One region of the Blautia sp. HCN-20427 genome, then DNA from elsewhere that is predicted to be linked to it. Evidence: a T-box and tRNA genes for the amino acid it is inferred to sense, from the RefSeq annotation. Region 1 holds a T-box; the other holds one or more tRNA genes.

Region 1 (7,668 bases):
CACAAGAGAGGCGGCCACAATGTGAGGCAGATGGCTGACACAGGCGGTAATGTAGTCGTGCTCCTCCCAGGTGAGAATCATGGGCAGAGAGCCGATAGAGGAAACCAGTTCGGTGTATCTGCCGATTTTGTCCAGTCCCACTTCTTCGGAAGGGGTGAGTATATAGTAGGCATTTTCAATAAGATGGTCCGTGGAATGTTCATATCCCGTTTTCTCACTTCCTGCCATGGGATGTCCGCCAATGAAATTTCCCGCCATTTCAAGCGCTGTAATTTTTTTGTGAATTTCTCCTTTTACACTGCCCACATCTGTGAGAATACATCCCGGGCGAATGGTCTGCTTCAGCCAGGGGAGGCACTCCAGATTGTAGTCCACTGTAGCACAGAGGAAGATATAGTCACAGAGGGCAAAGCGGGTGTCATGTTCCGTGCAGGCAATATCTACAATGCCGTCAAAGACTGCGTCCTCCAGCACATCTTTTGTACGATTATAAGCCAGAATCTGATATTCCGGGTGAAATTTTCGTATTGCTTTGGCAATGGAGCCGCCGATAAGCCCCAGACCGATAAAACCAATGGTTGTGGTTTCCATGTATTTTAACTCCTTCTATCTTATAAATATCCTGTCAAACAGTATCATTTTATGACAGGTGAGAGAAAAAGTCAATGATTTCGCGCGTTAAAGCGAAAAAACAAAATAACTTGTTTAATTTGAATAAAATACTTGAAACTTTGAAAGATTTTTAGTAAAATATACACATAATAAATTTGGGAGGTATTACATATGGACGTTTTTAGAACCGACAGAATTAGAAATGTGGTCCTGCTCGGCCATGGGGGTGCCGGAAAAACAAGTCTGGCAGAGGCAATGGCTTATTTATCAGGTATTACAAGCCGCTTGGGGAAAGTGACAGATGGAAACACCGTCAGTGATTATGATAAAGAGGAGATAAAGAGAAAATTCTCTATTACGACATCTGTAGTTCCCATTGAATGGGGAAAAGTAAAGATTAATGTATTGGATACACCGGGATACTTCGACTTTGTGGGGGAAGTGGAAGAAGCGGTGGCAGCAGCCGATGCTGCAATTATTGTGGTTTCCGGAAAGAGCGGCATTCAGGTGGGAACCCAGAAAGCATGGGAATTGTGTGAGAAATACAATCTTCCCAGAATGTTCTTTGTGACAGAGATGGATATGGATGATGTCAGTTACCGTCAGGTGGTAGAAGATTTGACTGAACTTTACGGTAAGAAAATCGCACCTCTTCACATGCCTATCCGTGAGGACGGCAAATTTGTGGGCTATGTCAACATCGTGAAACAGGCAGGCCGCAGATACATTGAAAGAGGGCAGAAGAAGGAATGCCCGGTACCGGAATATCTGGAGGAATATCTGGAGAAATACCACGAAACGCTGATGGAATCCGTAGCAGAAATCAGTGAAGAATTTATGGACCGTTATTTTGCAGGAGAAGCCTTCTCCGTAGCTGAAGTTTCCGCTGCCTTAAAAACAAACATTTCAGACGGCAGCATTGTTCCGGTGTGTATGGGTTCTGCCATAAACATTCAGGGTGTAGCCAATCTGTTAGATGACATCTGCGGCTATTTCCCAAGTCCGGATCAGAAAGCCTGTGCCGGTATGAACACAAAGACAAACGAAATTTATCAGGCAAATTATGACTTTACAAAGGCAAAATCTGCCTATGTATTTAAAACCATTGTAGACCCCTTCCTGGGTAAATATTCGCTTATCAAAGTCTGCTCCGGTGTTATCAAGGGTGATGACACGCTGTACAATACGGGAAAAGAAACGGAAGAGAAACTGAATAAGCTGTATGTATTGGAAGGTTCCAAATCCATAGAAGTGCCGGAACTGCATGCAGGTGATATCGGAGCCATTGCCAAATTAAATACAGTGGCAACCGGAGATACTCTGGCAGTAAAAAATACCCCTATCCTTTACGGAAAAACAGAACTTTCCGTTCCTTATACTTATAAACGCTATAAAACCGTAAACAAAGGTGATGAGGATAAGGTGTCTCAGGCGCTGTCCAAGATGATGCAGGAAGATTTGACTTTGAAAGCAGTAAACGATTCCCAGAATCATCAGTCCCTGCTGTACGGTATCGGCGAGCAGCACCTGGATATTGTAGTCAGCAAGCTGAAAGAACGTTACAAAGTAGACATTGTGCTTTCTGAGCCCAGGGTTCCTTTCAAAGAAACCATCCGTAAAAAAGCAGATGTAGAATACAAGTATAAAAAACAGTCCGGCGGTCACGGTCAGTACGGTCATGTGAAAATGACTTTTGAACCTTCCGGTGATTTGGAAACACCGTATGTATTTGAACAGACTGTTGTTGGCGGCGCAGTTCCCAAGAACTACTTCCCAGCAGTGGAAAAAGGTATTCAGGAATCTGTGTTAAGAGGCCCGGTTGCTGCATATCCGGTAGTGGGTGTGAAAGCTACGCTGTATGATGGTTCTTACCACCCGGTAGACTCTTCCGAAATGGCATTTAAGACTGCTGCCATTCAGGCATTTAAGAAAGGATTTATGGAAGCGTCTCCCATTCTTCTGGAACCTATTGTTTCTATGAAAGTCAGTGTACCGGATAAATTCACTGGTGATGTGATGGGGGATTTAAACAAGAGAAGAGGCCGTGTGCTCGGCATGAATCCAGACCCTGCACATAAGGGCAATACCATTGTAGAAGCAGACGTTCCTATGCTGTCCATTTACGGATACTCCACAGACCTGCGTTCCATGACAGGCGGAAGCGGATTATTCTCCTATGAATTTGCCCGCTATGAACAGGCGCCTTCTGATATTCAGGAAAGAGAAATTGAAGCCCGCGCAAAGGCAGAAGAGGAATAGAAAACAACAAAAAACAGAAGTGATATTGTAAAAACGGGGCTGCTGAGGCAGTCCCGTTTGACGTGAACGCTTTCTAAAGGAGAGTCTTGTAAAATTCGGTCATCTTTATGTAACCTTTATAGGAACTTGCCCCCGGATTGTTGAAACTGTGTGCCAGGCATGCTACAATGAGGAACAAAGCAGAAAAATCTGCTTGGAAAGGTATGGTAAAACTATGAAAAAGAAAATTGCAGCAGGTTTGACGCTTCTGGTTCTGGCATTTTTGTATTACTATGTCACCTTGCCGGCAGTCAACATTCACGAAAGCGGTTTCTGGTTCTTTCTGGGAGCCCTGGTTGTGGCAGTGCTGGTGCTGTATGGATTCAAAAAGCGGATTTCCAGTGTGCAGGAACTGCGGACCAACAAGGTGCTAAAGGGAGGAATCTTTGTGATTCTGGCTATTGCAGTGGTATATGGGGCAGGGGCTCTTTTGTCATCCCCTATTATCAATGCAAAGAAATACCAAAAGCTGGTAACACCCGAAGAACGGGATTTTGCAGAAGATATTAAAGAAATCAGTTATGACCAGATTCCCCTTTTGGATAAGGAGTCGGCAGAACTTCTGGGAAACAGAAAAATGGGAAGTATGGTGGACATGGTGTCACAGTTTGAGGTGAGCAGTCTGTATTCCCAGATTAATTACCAGGGACAGCCTTATCGTGTCTCCCCTTTGGTTTACGCCAACGGAATTAAATGGCTGACAAATCAGAAAGAGGGGATTCCAGCTTATATCCGCATTGATATGGCAACCCAGGATACGGAACTGGTAAAGCTGGATAAGCCCATTAAATATTCGGAATCGGAATACTTTAACCGAAATATTTACCGTCATCTGAGATTCCAGTATCCCACTTATATGTTTGACCAGTTGAGTTTTGAGATTGATGACGATGGTACACCTTACTGGATTTGTCCGGTGAAAAAATTTAATATTGGGCTTTTCGGCGGTCAGACTATTGGAAAAGTCATACTGTGTAATGCTCAGACAGGAGAAACGACAGAATACAAAATCGAGGACTGCCCTCAGTGGGTGGACCGGGCCTATCCTTCGGACCTTCTTCTGGAACTGTATAATTACCACGGTATGCTGAAAAACGGATTTTTTAACAGCATTCTGGGACAGAAGGGATGTCTGAAAACCACAGACGGATTTAACTACCTGGCCTTAGAGGATGATGTGTGGGTGTACACAGGCGTGACCTCGGTCAGCGGTGACAAGTCCAATGTAGGTTTTGTGCTGATGAATCAGAGAACGATGGAAACCCGGTATTATGTGTGTGACGGCGCTCAGGAGCGTTCTGCCATGGACTCTGCGGAAGGACAGGTGCAGAACCTGAAATATGAGGCGGCTTTTCCGCTTCTTCTGAACATTTCCGACCAGCCGACGTACTTTATAGCCTTAAAGGATGGAGCGGGCCTGGTGAAAAAGTATGCCATGGTGAATGTTCAGAAATATCAGACGGTGGCCATTGGAGATACGGTGGAAGAGTGTGAAAAAAATTATGAAAAACTGCTGGAAGCAGACGGTGGTGAAAGTACAAAGGGAAAGACAGAGGAGGCATATAAAGTTACCGGAAAGATTGAAAAAATTGCCCAGGCTGTTCTTGACGGAAATTCACACTTTTATGTGACCTTTGATGATACGGATTTGGTCCTTACTCCTCCAGAGGAAGGGGCTCAGAAACTGGAAGGCACGCTGATTTTTGATATTCCGGTTACCGAGTTTCCGGAGGTGATTGCTTATAATCCGGGAGATACCCTAAGCCTTAGTTTCCTGCCCGGAAATACGGTGTGCTCCGTTGTTTCCATGGGAGAAGAGGAACAGGAGTAGAAAAAAGGCGTGCAGGGGTTGACAAAAGGGCAATCACTGGGTAAAATGTGTAATAGCTTTATAAGGAAAAGCGTTGAAGAGGAGTATTAAGAAACACCGCATAGAAACGTGGAAAACGAAGAGAAAGAGAGCTGCCGGGTGGTGCAAGGCAGGTATGCAGGATTCCCAACTCGCCTCGGAGTTCCCGGATTGAACAGACCCAAACAGTCACAAGTAGATACGGGCGGGATTTCCCGTTACAGAAAAAGGAGTGCGCAGACGCAAAAGAGTCTGCGAATTAGAGTGGTACCACGGAATATTAGCCCTTTCGTCTCTAAAGAGGAGACGGAAGGGCATTTTTTGATGTGAAGGAGGAAGAAATTATGGCAGTACCTTATAATTATAAGGCGATTGAACAGAAATGGCGTAAAAACTGGGAGGAACACCCAGTCAACGTAGAGGACGGAAACAAACCAAAATATTATTGTCTGGATATGTTTCCATATCCGTCAGGAAACGGACTTCATGTAGGACACTGGAGAGGATATGTAATCTCTGACGTGTGGAGCCGCTTCAAAATGATGCAGGGATATTACCTGATTCACCCTATGGGTTGGGATGCTTTCGGTCTTCCGGCAGAAAACTATGCCATTAAAATGGGAGTCCACCCGGCGAAATCTACGGCAGACAATATTGCAAACATTAAAAGACAGATTAACGACATTGCTGCTATTTATGACTGGGACAGAGAAGTCAATACTACAGACCCTGCTTTCTATAAATGGACGCAGTGGATTTTTGTAAAAATGTTTAAAGAAGGCCTGGCTTATGAAAAGGAATTCCCAATTAACTGGTGTCCTTCCTGTAAGACAGGTTTGGCCAACGAGGAAGTGGTAAACGGCAAATGTGAACGCTGTGGTTCTGAAGTTACCAAGAAAAACCTGCGTCAGTGGATGCTGAGAATTACCAAATATGCAGACCGTCTTTTAGATGACCTGGACAAACTGGACTGGCCGGAAAAAGTAAAGAAAATGCAGGCCGAATGGATTGGAAAATCCTATGGTGCAGAAGTAGACTTCCCGGTAGAAGGAAGAGAAGAAAAAATCACTGTTTACACCACAAGACCGGATACCCTTCACGGCGCAACCTTTATGGTACTGGCACCGGAACACGCTATGGCGAAGGAACTGGCTACGGATGAGACAAGAGAAGCCGTAGAAAAATACATTTACGACGCTTCCATGAAATCCAATGTAGACCGTCTGCAGGATAAAGAGAAAACAGGTGTGTTTACAGGAAGCTATGCAGTCAATCCTTTAAATGGAGCAAAAATGCCTATCTGGCTGTCGGATTATGTACTGGCTGATTACGGTACCGGCGCGATTATGTGTGTACCGGCTCATGATGACCGTGACTTTGAATTTGCAACCAAATTCAACATTCCGGTTATCCAGGTTATTGCCAAAGACGGAAAAGAAATTGAAAATATGACAGAAGCGTATACCGAGGCTTCTGGAACTATGATTAACTCCGGTGAATGGAATGGCATGGAATCCGCAGTGCTGAAAAAAGAAGCGCCTGTGATGATTGAAAAAATGGGCATTGGACGCAAGACGGTCAACTACAAACTTCGTGACTGGGTATTCTCCCGTCAGCGTTACTGGGGCGAGCCCATTCCGATTATCCATTGTCCGAACTGTGGTAATGTACCCGTTCCGGAAGACCAGCTTCCACTGACTCTGCCGGAGGTAGAATCTTACGAACCAACAGGTACAGGAGAATCTCCGCTGGCAGGCATTGAAGACTGGGTGAACACCACTTGTCCGTGCTGCGGCGCTCCGGCAAAAAGAGAAACCAACACCATGCCTCAGTGGGCTGGATCTTCCTGGTATTTCCTGCGCTATGTGGACAGCAAAAATGACGAAGCGCTGGTATCCAAGGAAAAAGCAGATAAATATCTTCCGGTAGATATGTATATCGGTGGAGTAGAGCATGCGGTACTGCATCTTCTGTATTCCCGTTTCTATACCAAGTTCCTGCATGACATCGGTGTGGTAGACTTTGATGAACCGTTCCAGAAACTGTTCAACCAGGGTATGATTACCGGAAAGAATGGTATCAAGATGAGTAAATCCAAAGGAAATGTAGTTTCTCCGGATGATTTGGTAAGAGATTACGGCTGCGATTCCTTGAGACTTTACGAACTCTTTGTGGGACCGCCGGAATTAGACGCAGAGTGGGATGACCGGGGAATTGACGGTGTTTACCGTTTCCTGAACCGTTTCTGGAAACTGGCTATGGACAGCAAAGAAGCGGCTGTAGCAGAGACAAAAGAAATGGTAAAACTTCGTCACAAGCTGGTATTTGACATTACTCAGCGTCTGGAAAGCTTCAGTCTGAACACCGTTATTTCCGGATTCATGGAATATAACAACAAACTGATTGATATGGCGAAGAAGACAGGCGGTATCGATAAAGCAACCATTGAAACTTTTGTTCAGCTTTTGGCGCCGTTTGCACCGCACATTGCAGAAGAACTGTGGCAGGAATACGGTCATGAGGATTCTGTATTCCACACCCAGTGGCCAAAGGCAGACGCAGAAGCAATGAAGGACGATGAAATCGAAGTTCCGGTACAGATTAACGGCAAGACAAAAGCCGTAGTTTGTATCAGCGCAGAGACTACAAAGGAAGAGGCGATTGCAGCAGGAAAAGAGGCGATTGCAGATAAGCTGACCGGAAATATAGTGAAGGAAATTTATGTTCCTAAGAAGATAATTAATATTGTGCAGAAATAATTGAGAAGAAATTCTTACAAAGAAAAGGCGTTGTAAAAGGGTAAATATTTCAAGACAAGATGAGAAATGGCGTAGGTAGTGGAAACATTATTTGCGCCGAAAATCTTTTACATACATTTAACTGGTAAAAAATATAGAGAATGGTAAAAT
Region 2 (7,668 bases), on a different contig from region 1:
TGGGCATGATTCACTATGGAAGTGATGAAGATGAAGTTTTCATTGGAAGAGATTTGGCCCACACCAGAAATTATGCGGAGGAAACAGCTTCTCTCATTGACAGTGAAGTGAAACGTATTATTGACGAATCTTATGCAAAGGCAAAGAAGATTCTGCAGGAGCATGAAGATGTATTGCATAAGTGTGCAGACCTTTTAATCGAGAAGGAAAAAATCGGCAGGGAAGAGTTTGAAGCCCTGTTTTAGACGGGTTTTGTGCAGGATACTGGGAAAAATAAAAAATGAAAAGAACCGGTTATGTTGAAATTGGTCAAAAAAAACTTTCAAAAAAATAGAAGATTGTGCAGACTTTTTCAGGCCTCCATGGTATTATAATAACTGTAAAAACCCCCCAATACATTATATAGTTTTTGCTACACCCCATAAGAAGAAATACCTTCTCCAAAAACGCCAGTCGAAAGATTGGCGTTTTTACTTTATCCGGAAAAGCTGTGAAAAGATGATGTTTTCGGGAAAAAGTAGTTGTATATGCAGATTGGGTGGGATAAAATAAAAGCATGACAGAAATTCGGCAAATCAGGAAATATTTCTGTGCTTTGCGCGAGAATAGAGAGGATTCAGTATGGATTACAATAATCTGGCAGAAACAAAAAGGATTCAGGAATATGTGGCAAATATGCGCTCGGCTTTTCATAAACGTGCCGTGTTCAGCGATGAAACGGAAAATTACCGGACGCCGGCAGAACCGGAACCGGGAGATACGGTGAATATCCGTATCCGGACAAAAGAGAAGAACGTAGATGCCGTTTATCTGGTATCAGGAGAAAAAAAACAGCAGATGAAGCTGATAAATACAAAAGACGGTTTTGATTATTACGGAACAGACGTAGAACTGCAGAATGAATCAATCCGTTATTTTTTTGAGATTATTTCCGGAAAAATCCACTGCTATTATAACCAGGCAGGGATTACCAGGGAGATAGATGAGCATTATTCCTTCGGGATTGTGCCGGGATTTCAAACGCCGGACTGGGCCAAGGGAGCCGTCATGTATCAGATTTTTACAGACCGGTTCTGTAACGGCGACCCGTCCAATGATGTGGTAACCGGAGAGTATTGTTATATTAATGAAAAAGTACAGAAGATAGAAGACTGGAACCGTCCGCCCCAGGCTATGGACGTCAGGGACTTTTATGGAGGGGATTTGCAGGGGGTCATGGATAAACTGGACTATCTCCAGGATTTGGGCGTGGAGGTTATTTATTTCAACCCGCTGTTTGTATCCCCCTCCAATCACAAATATGACATTCAGGATTATGACTACATTGACCCTCATTATGGGAAAATTGTCCATGATGGAGGTGAGGTGCTGGCAGACTGGGATAAGGACAATTCCCATGCTTCCCGTTATATCTGCCGTGTGACCGGAAAGGATAATCTGGAAGCCAGCAATGCCTTCTTCGCAGAAGTGGTGGAAGAAATTCATAAAAGAGGAATGAAGGTAATTTTAGACGGTGTGTTCAATCACTGTGGTTCCTTTAATAAGTGGCTGGACAGAGAGCGGATTTACGAAAACCAGCAGGGGTATGAAAAGGGGGCCTATGTGTCCGCGGACAGCCCGTACCGCTCCTTTTTCCGCTTCAACAATCCCAATGGCTGGCCTTATAATCAGGATTACGACGGGTGGTGGGGACATGCTACCCTGCCTAAGCTGAATTATGAGGAATCAAAGGAATTGTATGATTACATTATGCATATAGGAAGAAAATGGGTTTCCCCGCCTTATAATGCAGACGGCTGGCGTCTGGATGTGGCGGCTGATTTGGGACACAGTGACGCGTACAATCATCAGTTCTGGCGGGATTTCCGAAAAAATGTAAAGGAAGCAAATCCCAATGCCATTATTCTGGCAGAGCATTACGGAGATGCAAGGCCCTGGCTGGAAGGAGACCAGTGGGATACCGTCATGAATTATGACGCCTTTATGGAGCCGGTGACCTGGTTCCTCACCGGAATGGAGAAGCACAGCGACGAATACAATGAGGGCATGTATGGAAACAGTGACAGCTTTATCGGGGCAATGAAGTATCATATGGCCAGCTTCTATGGGCCGTCTCTCATGACCGCTATGAATGAGCTTTCCAATCATGACCATTCCAGATTTCTGACCAGAACTAACTTTAAAGTAGGACGCGTGGGAACTCTGGGAAGTGAGGCGGCGGAAACAGGCGTGAATAAAGCGGTTTTCCGGGAAGCAGTTGCCATCCAGATGACCTGGCCGGGAGCACCCACCATTTATTACGGCGACGAGGCGGGCTTGTGCGGCTTTACAGACCCGGATAACAGGAGAACGTATCCCTGGGGCCGGGAGGATAAGGAACTGATTGCTTATCACAAAGAAATGATAAAGATTCACAAGGAAAACCGGGAATTGATTACAGGATCCCTGCGGTTTCTGGCAAATGATTATCAGCAGTTAAGCTACGGAAGATTTACAGAAAAGGAAAAAATGGTGGTTACGCTGAATAACACCAGTGAGACGAAAATGGTGGAACTGACCGTATGGGAGTTGGGGATTCCGAGAACCAGAACGGTGAAATTCCGACAGCTTATGGTAACCGGAGACTTTGGGTACAGTCCGGTGAAAAAAATTCACGAGTGCAGGGCCGGTGTGCTGCATCTCGAGGTGCCGGCACATGGGGCTATCCTGGTGAAGTGTGTGCTGGAGTAGAAAATTGGAAAATAGGACGAAAAACCTTTGAAATCAGGGGCTGCAAAGAATATTTGCACAGGAATTTTTGCAATGTAAAAGGCCTTTGATAGACACGATTCATTTTCTTCAATAGAATTTCCGTAAAGGGAGGCGAACTATCATGACACTTGGAAAGAATATTCAAAAAATAAGAAAGGAGGCACATCTGTCCCAGGAAAGTTTTGCAGAGATGCTTCACGTCTCAAGGCAGACCATCTCGAATTGGGAGAATTCAAAAAGTTATCCGGATTTGGAAACCATAGTAAAGATTAGTGATAGTTTTCACATTTCCTTGGATATTTTATTGAAGGAGGATTTGGTTATGGTAAAAACATTTGATAGCGAAGTAAAGAGTACCAGAAAATATGCAAAGGCGCTGACGATAATAGCGAGTGCTTTTGCATTGCTGGTTGGAAGTTTTGTGATTTATTCATGCGTGTATTTCCATACAAAAAGTAAATTGGAGGGGAATTTCGCGGAACAGTTACAGGAAAATGACTTCTATAAAAACAGAGACGGATACTATTCTATGAATTATGCGGATGGAGTGGTGTATAGTGTTCCCAATCAATCTATGCCAGGACTGTTGGATTTTACTTTGAACTTTCATCTGAGCAATTTGTATTGCGATATGGAACTTGAAGATACTTATGTGGAAATTATGTGGAGAGACAGTCATGAGTTTTCTGCTTCGGCCATTACAAAAAAAGATAATAAAGTAGTAGGAAGCACATCCGGATTTACAGAAAGTGATTTTGCGGATGCGAAGAAGTTGGGAGAGGAACTGGGTGTTTCAGAAGAAAAAATGAGTGAAATCATTGAAAAAGGAAATGAATTGTACGAAGATTTTTATGGGAAGCAGTAGTACGTTTCCATGACAGGATGTACAACTTTGTACAGGATTTTGAAGCACATCATCAAAGTGCCGCAGACCAGAATCGAACTGGTACGGGAGTATAAGTCCCGCAGGATTTTAAGTCCTGTGCGTCTGCCTGTTCCGCCACTGCGGCATTTTGTGTCTTTTTGAAACACAATGGGCGATGGTGGATTCGAACCACCGAAGGCGTTGCCAGCAGATTTACAGTCTGTCCCCTTTGGCCACTCGGGAAATCGCCCATGTCATATTGTCTTTGACCATTTCAAATTATATCACACATCAATGAAAATGCAAGTATTTTTTAAGATTTTTTGTCAGGAAAGCGGTGGTTTTTCACCTGGTCATAAACAAGGGAGGCAATGGTTTCCGGCCTTTCTTCCATACCGTCTTCTATCCAATGCATAAAAAGGTTATAGAGTGCGCCGGAATAGTAATAAAGCCGGTATTTGTCCAAAGAGGTGCTTTGCTGGGCGGCGGTAACGGAAATCATGTATAAATCCAGTCCTTTCAGCAGAATCTCAGCTCGATTGGCTTTTTTCAGACAGAGGACATAGTCCTTGTATTTCTGCAGATATTTGAGGCTGTATAGGATATGTTCATAACTTTGAAAATCAGAGAGAAAGGAAGGACCCTGCAGTTCCTCGGCATATTCTTTGACAATACGGTACATGTAGTCCATGAGGATGTCGTCCTTGCATTTGTAATGGCGATAGTAGGACATGCGGGATACCCCGGCGCGGCTGGTCAGGTCTGTAATGCTGATAGAGTTGTAATCCTGGGTCTGCATAAGCTGGAGCAGTGCGTCCATAATGCAGTTTTTGGTAAATTCCTTCGAGGCAGATGTGGTTTTCATGAACAAAAACTCCTTTTTGTAACAGTTTAAAGGCTGCATGTTGTTTTAGAAGAGATTTAGTGTTACAATCGTAACATTATCTTATAGAAAGAATAACAAAAATTTGCGAAGAAAGCAAGAAAGGCTGGAGAAAATGAAATTTGGAATTGTCAGCGACAGCTCCTGTGATTTGGTGGAGCGTTATACAGAAGAAGAAAAGGTCTCAATTGTGCCTTTTTATGTATCCTTTGACGGGGAGCATTATTTGAAAGAAGGAAAAGAAGCAAAGATTACAGATTTTTATCAGAAGATGGCCGATAATCCGGACTGCTATCCTAAAACCTCCATGCCTTCTGTGCAAGATTATATGGAGGTTTTCCGCCCGTTTGCAGAGCAGGGACTTCCTGTGCTGTGCATTTGTCTGACGCAGACATTCAGCGGTTCTATGCAGGCGGCAATCAATGCAAAAGCAGAGTTGGAAGAGGAATTTCCGGAAGCCAGAATTGAGATATTGGATTCCCAGCTTGTGACCGGACTTCAGGGACTTTTGGTAAAGGAGGCCGTGGGTCTTAGAAATGCAGAGGCGGAGTTGGACGAGGCCTTAGAGAAATTAAAGGAAATCCGTAGTACAGGGCATATCTTTTTTACGACAAAAGACCTGAAATATCTGGAGCATGGCGGCAGAATCGGAAAAGCGGCATGTCTGGCGGGAAGTATGCTGAATATTAAGCCTATTCTCCACTTCTGTGATGCAGAACTGGGTTCTACAGAGCTTTGCAGAGGGAGGAAAAAATCTCTGCATAAAATTATAGAAAAATTTCTTGCCTATGTGGAAAGCAACAAAATTTCCCTGGAGGACTATAATCTGATAACCGGGGAGGGGCTGGCTGTTGAGGAATACCAGATATTTAAGGACGAACTGAAATCAGCCCTTTGGGAACACGGCTGCAAAATGGAGTCCTGGGAAGAAATACAGATTGGAGCCACCATTGGCGTACATACGGGGCCGTATCCGCTGGGCGTGGGGATTTTAAAGAAATGTAAGAGGGAAAATTGAGTCAGAAATATTTTTTGAGCAGGCAAAAGGTTGTGCTGAAACCACCACTTTTTGCCTGCTTTCTTTGTGAGCTTCATCTATTGGAAGGTTATCTCCGATACCGGTTAAAGCAGGAGAAGATTTCCTGCCGTCTGGGCATGGCCAGTCCGCAGGGGGTATAGGAACTGCTGCAAATTCCTGCCAGACCTTCTTTCTCCAGTTTGTCCTCCAAAAGGCGGATAACCTGGGAAACGGTTTTCTTGTTGTCAATGAGATGTTCTCTGGCGTATTTCAGCAGTTGTGCCAGTGCAGCAGTCTGTTCAGAATCTGCAAGCTGCTCGATATAGCGCAAATCTACCGTTTCTTTTCCTATAGAAAAGGAATCCCTTCCATGTGTTTTCAGCTTCAACTCTTTATAAGAATCTCTTTTGACTGCAGGGGCAGTCATTACTCTTTTGAAATCCGGCATGGAAAAGACCGGGACGGAAGCAGGAGGAAGAGGATAGTCTGCACACAGGTCTTTGACTTTTTTGGTGATGTCCAAAACCTGGTAGCTGTCCATCTGGATAATGGTATCCGCAATGTGGAAGAAAGCCCCGGAACTTCCGGCCACCAGAATGGTGGAGATACCGCATTCTCCGTATAAATCCCGGGCCCGTTCCAGAAACGGCGTAATAGGCTCTTTTTCCCGGCTGATAACCTGCTGCATAAAGGTATCCCGTACCATAAAGTTGGTGGCAGAGGTATCCTCATCCAGAAGCAGCAGTTTTGTACCGGCTTCCATGCCTTCCACAATACCTGCCGCCTGGGAGGTGCTGCCGCTGGCATCTAAGGTGGAGAAGCAGTGGGTGTCCTTTTTGTTCGGCAGGTCGTTGATAAAAAGGGAAATGTCCACATCTTTGATAAACCGTCCGTCTTCAGAACGAAGTTTCAGAGCTGTGTCATCAGTGATAACGTACTCTCTGCCATCTCCGGCAATGTGATTGTAGACTCCTGTTTCCAGGGCGTCCAGCAAAGTGGATTTCCCGTGGTATCCGCCTCCGGCAATGAGCGTAATACCTTTGGGAATCCCCATACCTGCCAGAGTTCCCTTATGGGGAAGGTGCATTTCTACCTGCAGAGAGAGGGGGGAGACAAAGGGAACGCTGTTTTTCATGGGTTTCTGAGAAACGCCGCTTTGTCTCGGGAGCACGGCCCCGTTGGCAACAAAGGCCACAAGATTCTGTTTTGTCAGTTCCTTGCGGATAAAACTCTGGTCTTCTGCCAGAAAAATTACTTCTTCTACGGCTTTTTTGTTCAGATTTTTGTAATACAGGGATTTCTGTACACATACCGGAAGAAACTCAAAGAAGATTTTTTCCAGTTCAAAGGCGTTGATGGTTCTTCCATTGGCAGGAAAACCTACTGTAAAGCGGACAACCAGTTCTTTTTGGGAAATCTGGCAGGCTGTGCGGTCTAAGATTTCCTGTCCGCAGTGGGTGGTGGAAATCAGACCGCTTTTTCCCGAGCCTTTGGCTTTAAAGCTATAGCCGGCAATTTGCTCCTCGAACTTGCGGAGAAGATAATCCTGGAGAGCAGTGCGGGTTTCTGCAGAGGCAAAGCAGAAGTCCGGAAATCCGGCGCGGCTTTGGGGAATGCGGATACTGATGTGGGAAGGGGAAGCGAATGGATCGCCCTGCACATGGTCAATGGAAAGCTGATAATCTCTGAAATCATAAACACCCTTCAGGGTTTTGTAAGCAGGATAGCTTTTTCGGTTGATAGACGAAAGCTGCTGCTTTAACTGAGACGAAGTAAACATATAAAAACTCCTTTCGCGGTAGAATACTCTGCTGTATAACAAAAAAACCTTATGTCCTAAGACATAAGGTTTTACGTGCGTTAGAGGATTCGAACCCCCGACCTTTTGGTCCGTAGCCAAACGCTCTATCCAGCTGAGCTAAACGCACATTTGTTAACTGTTTTCCTCAGCAACAAAAATTATTATAAGGGAAGAATAATGAAATGTCAACACTTTTTTCGAAAAATATTTATTTTTTTTCGAGGCAAATATTGTGGAAATTTTATAGAATCTGTAGTACTATAATAATAAAAAAGTAGAAAGCAGAAATTTTCTGACATTAAGGCAAATTTGTAAGTGCATTTAAGGTGAGAAAATGGGAGAAGGAGGAG

Evidence for each region. The T-box of region 1 lies ahead of leuS (leucine--tRNA ligase). A T-box ahead of a tRNA ligase gene usually reads a tRNA of that ligase, here a tRNA-Leu.
Region 2: it has a tRNA-Leu gene. The T-box ahead of leuS (leucine--tRNA ligase) is inferred to sense a tRNA for this amino acid. The anticodon was not compared.

Annotation. Positions count from the first base shown of each region.
Region 1 covers NZ_JBBKBX010000017.1:241-7,908, reverse strand. Annotated here, with positions in the region: gene WKT17_RS10955 (prephenate dehydrogenase/arogenate dehydrogenase family protein) at 1-591, opposite strand, end outside; gene WKT17_RS10950 (elongation factor G) at 784-2,871, shown strand; gene WKT17_RS10945 (CvpA family protein) at 3,086-4,741, shown strand; T-box leader at 4,806-5,059, shown strand; gene leuS (leucine--tRNA ligase) at 5,104-7,518, shown strand.
Region 2 covers NZ_JBBKBX010000014.1:54,750-62,417, reverse strand. Annotated here, with positions in the region: gene ftsH (ATP-dependent zinc metalloprotease FtsH) at 1-245, shown strand, start outside; gene WKT17_RS09965 (glycoside hydrolase family 13 protein) at 622-2,730, shown strand; gene WKT17_RS09960 (helix-turn-helix transcriptional regulator) at 2,873-3,616, shown strand; tRNA gene WKT17_RS09955 (tRNA-Leu) at 3,675-3,761, opposite strand; tRNA gene WKT17_RS09950 (tRNA-Tyr) at 3,786-3,867, opposite strand; gene WKT17_RS09945 (TetR/AcrR family transcriptional regulator) at 3,930-4,481, opposite strand; gene WKT17_RS09940 (DegV family protein) at 4,615-5,517, shown strand; gene WKT17_RS09935 (ABC-ATPase domain-containing protein) at 5,606-7,297, opposite strand; tRNA gene WKT17_RS09930 (tRNA-Arg) at 7,372-7,445, opposite strand.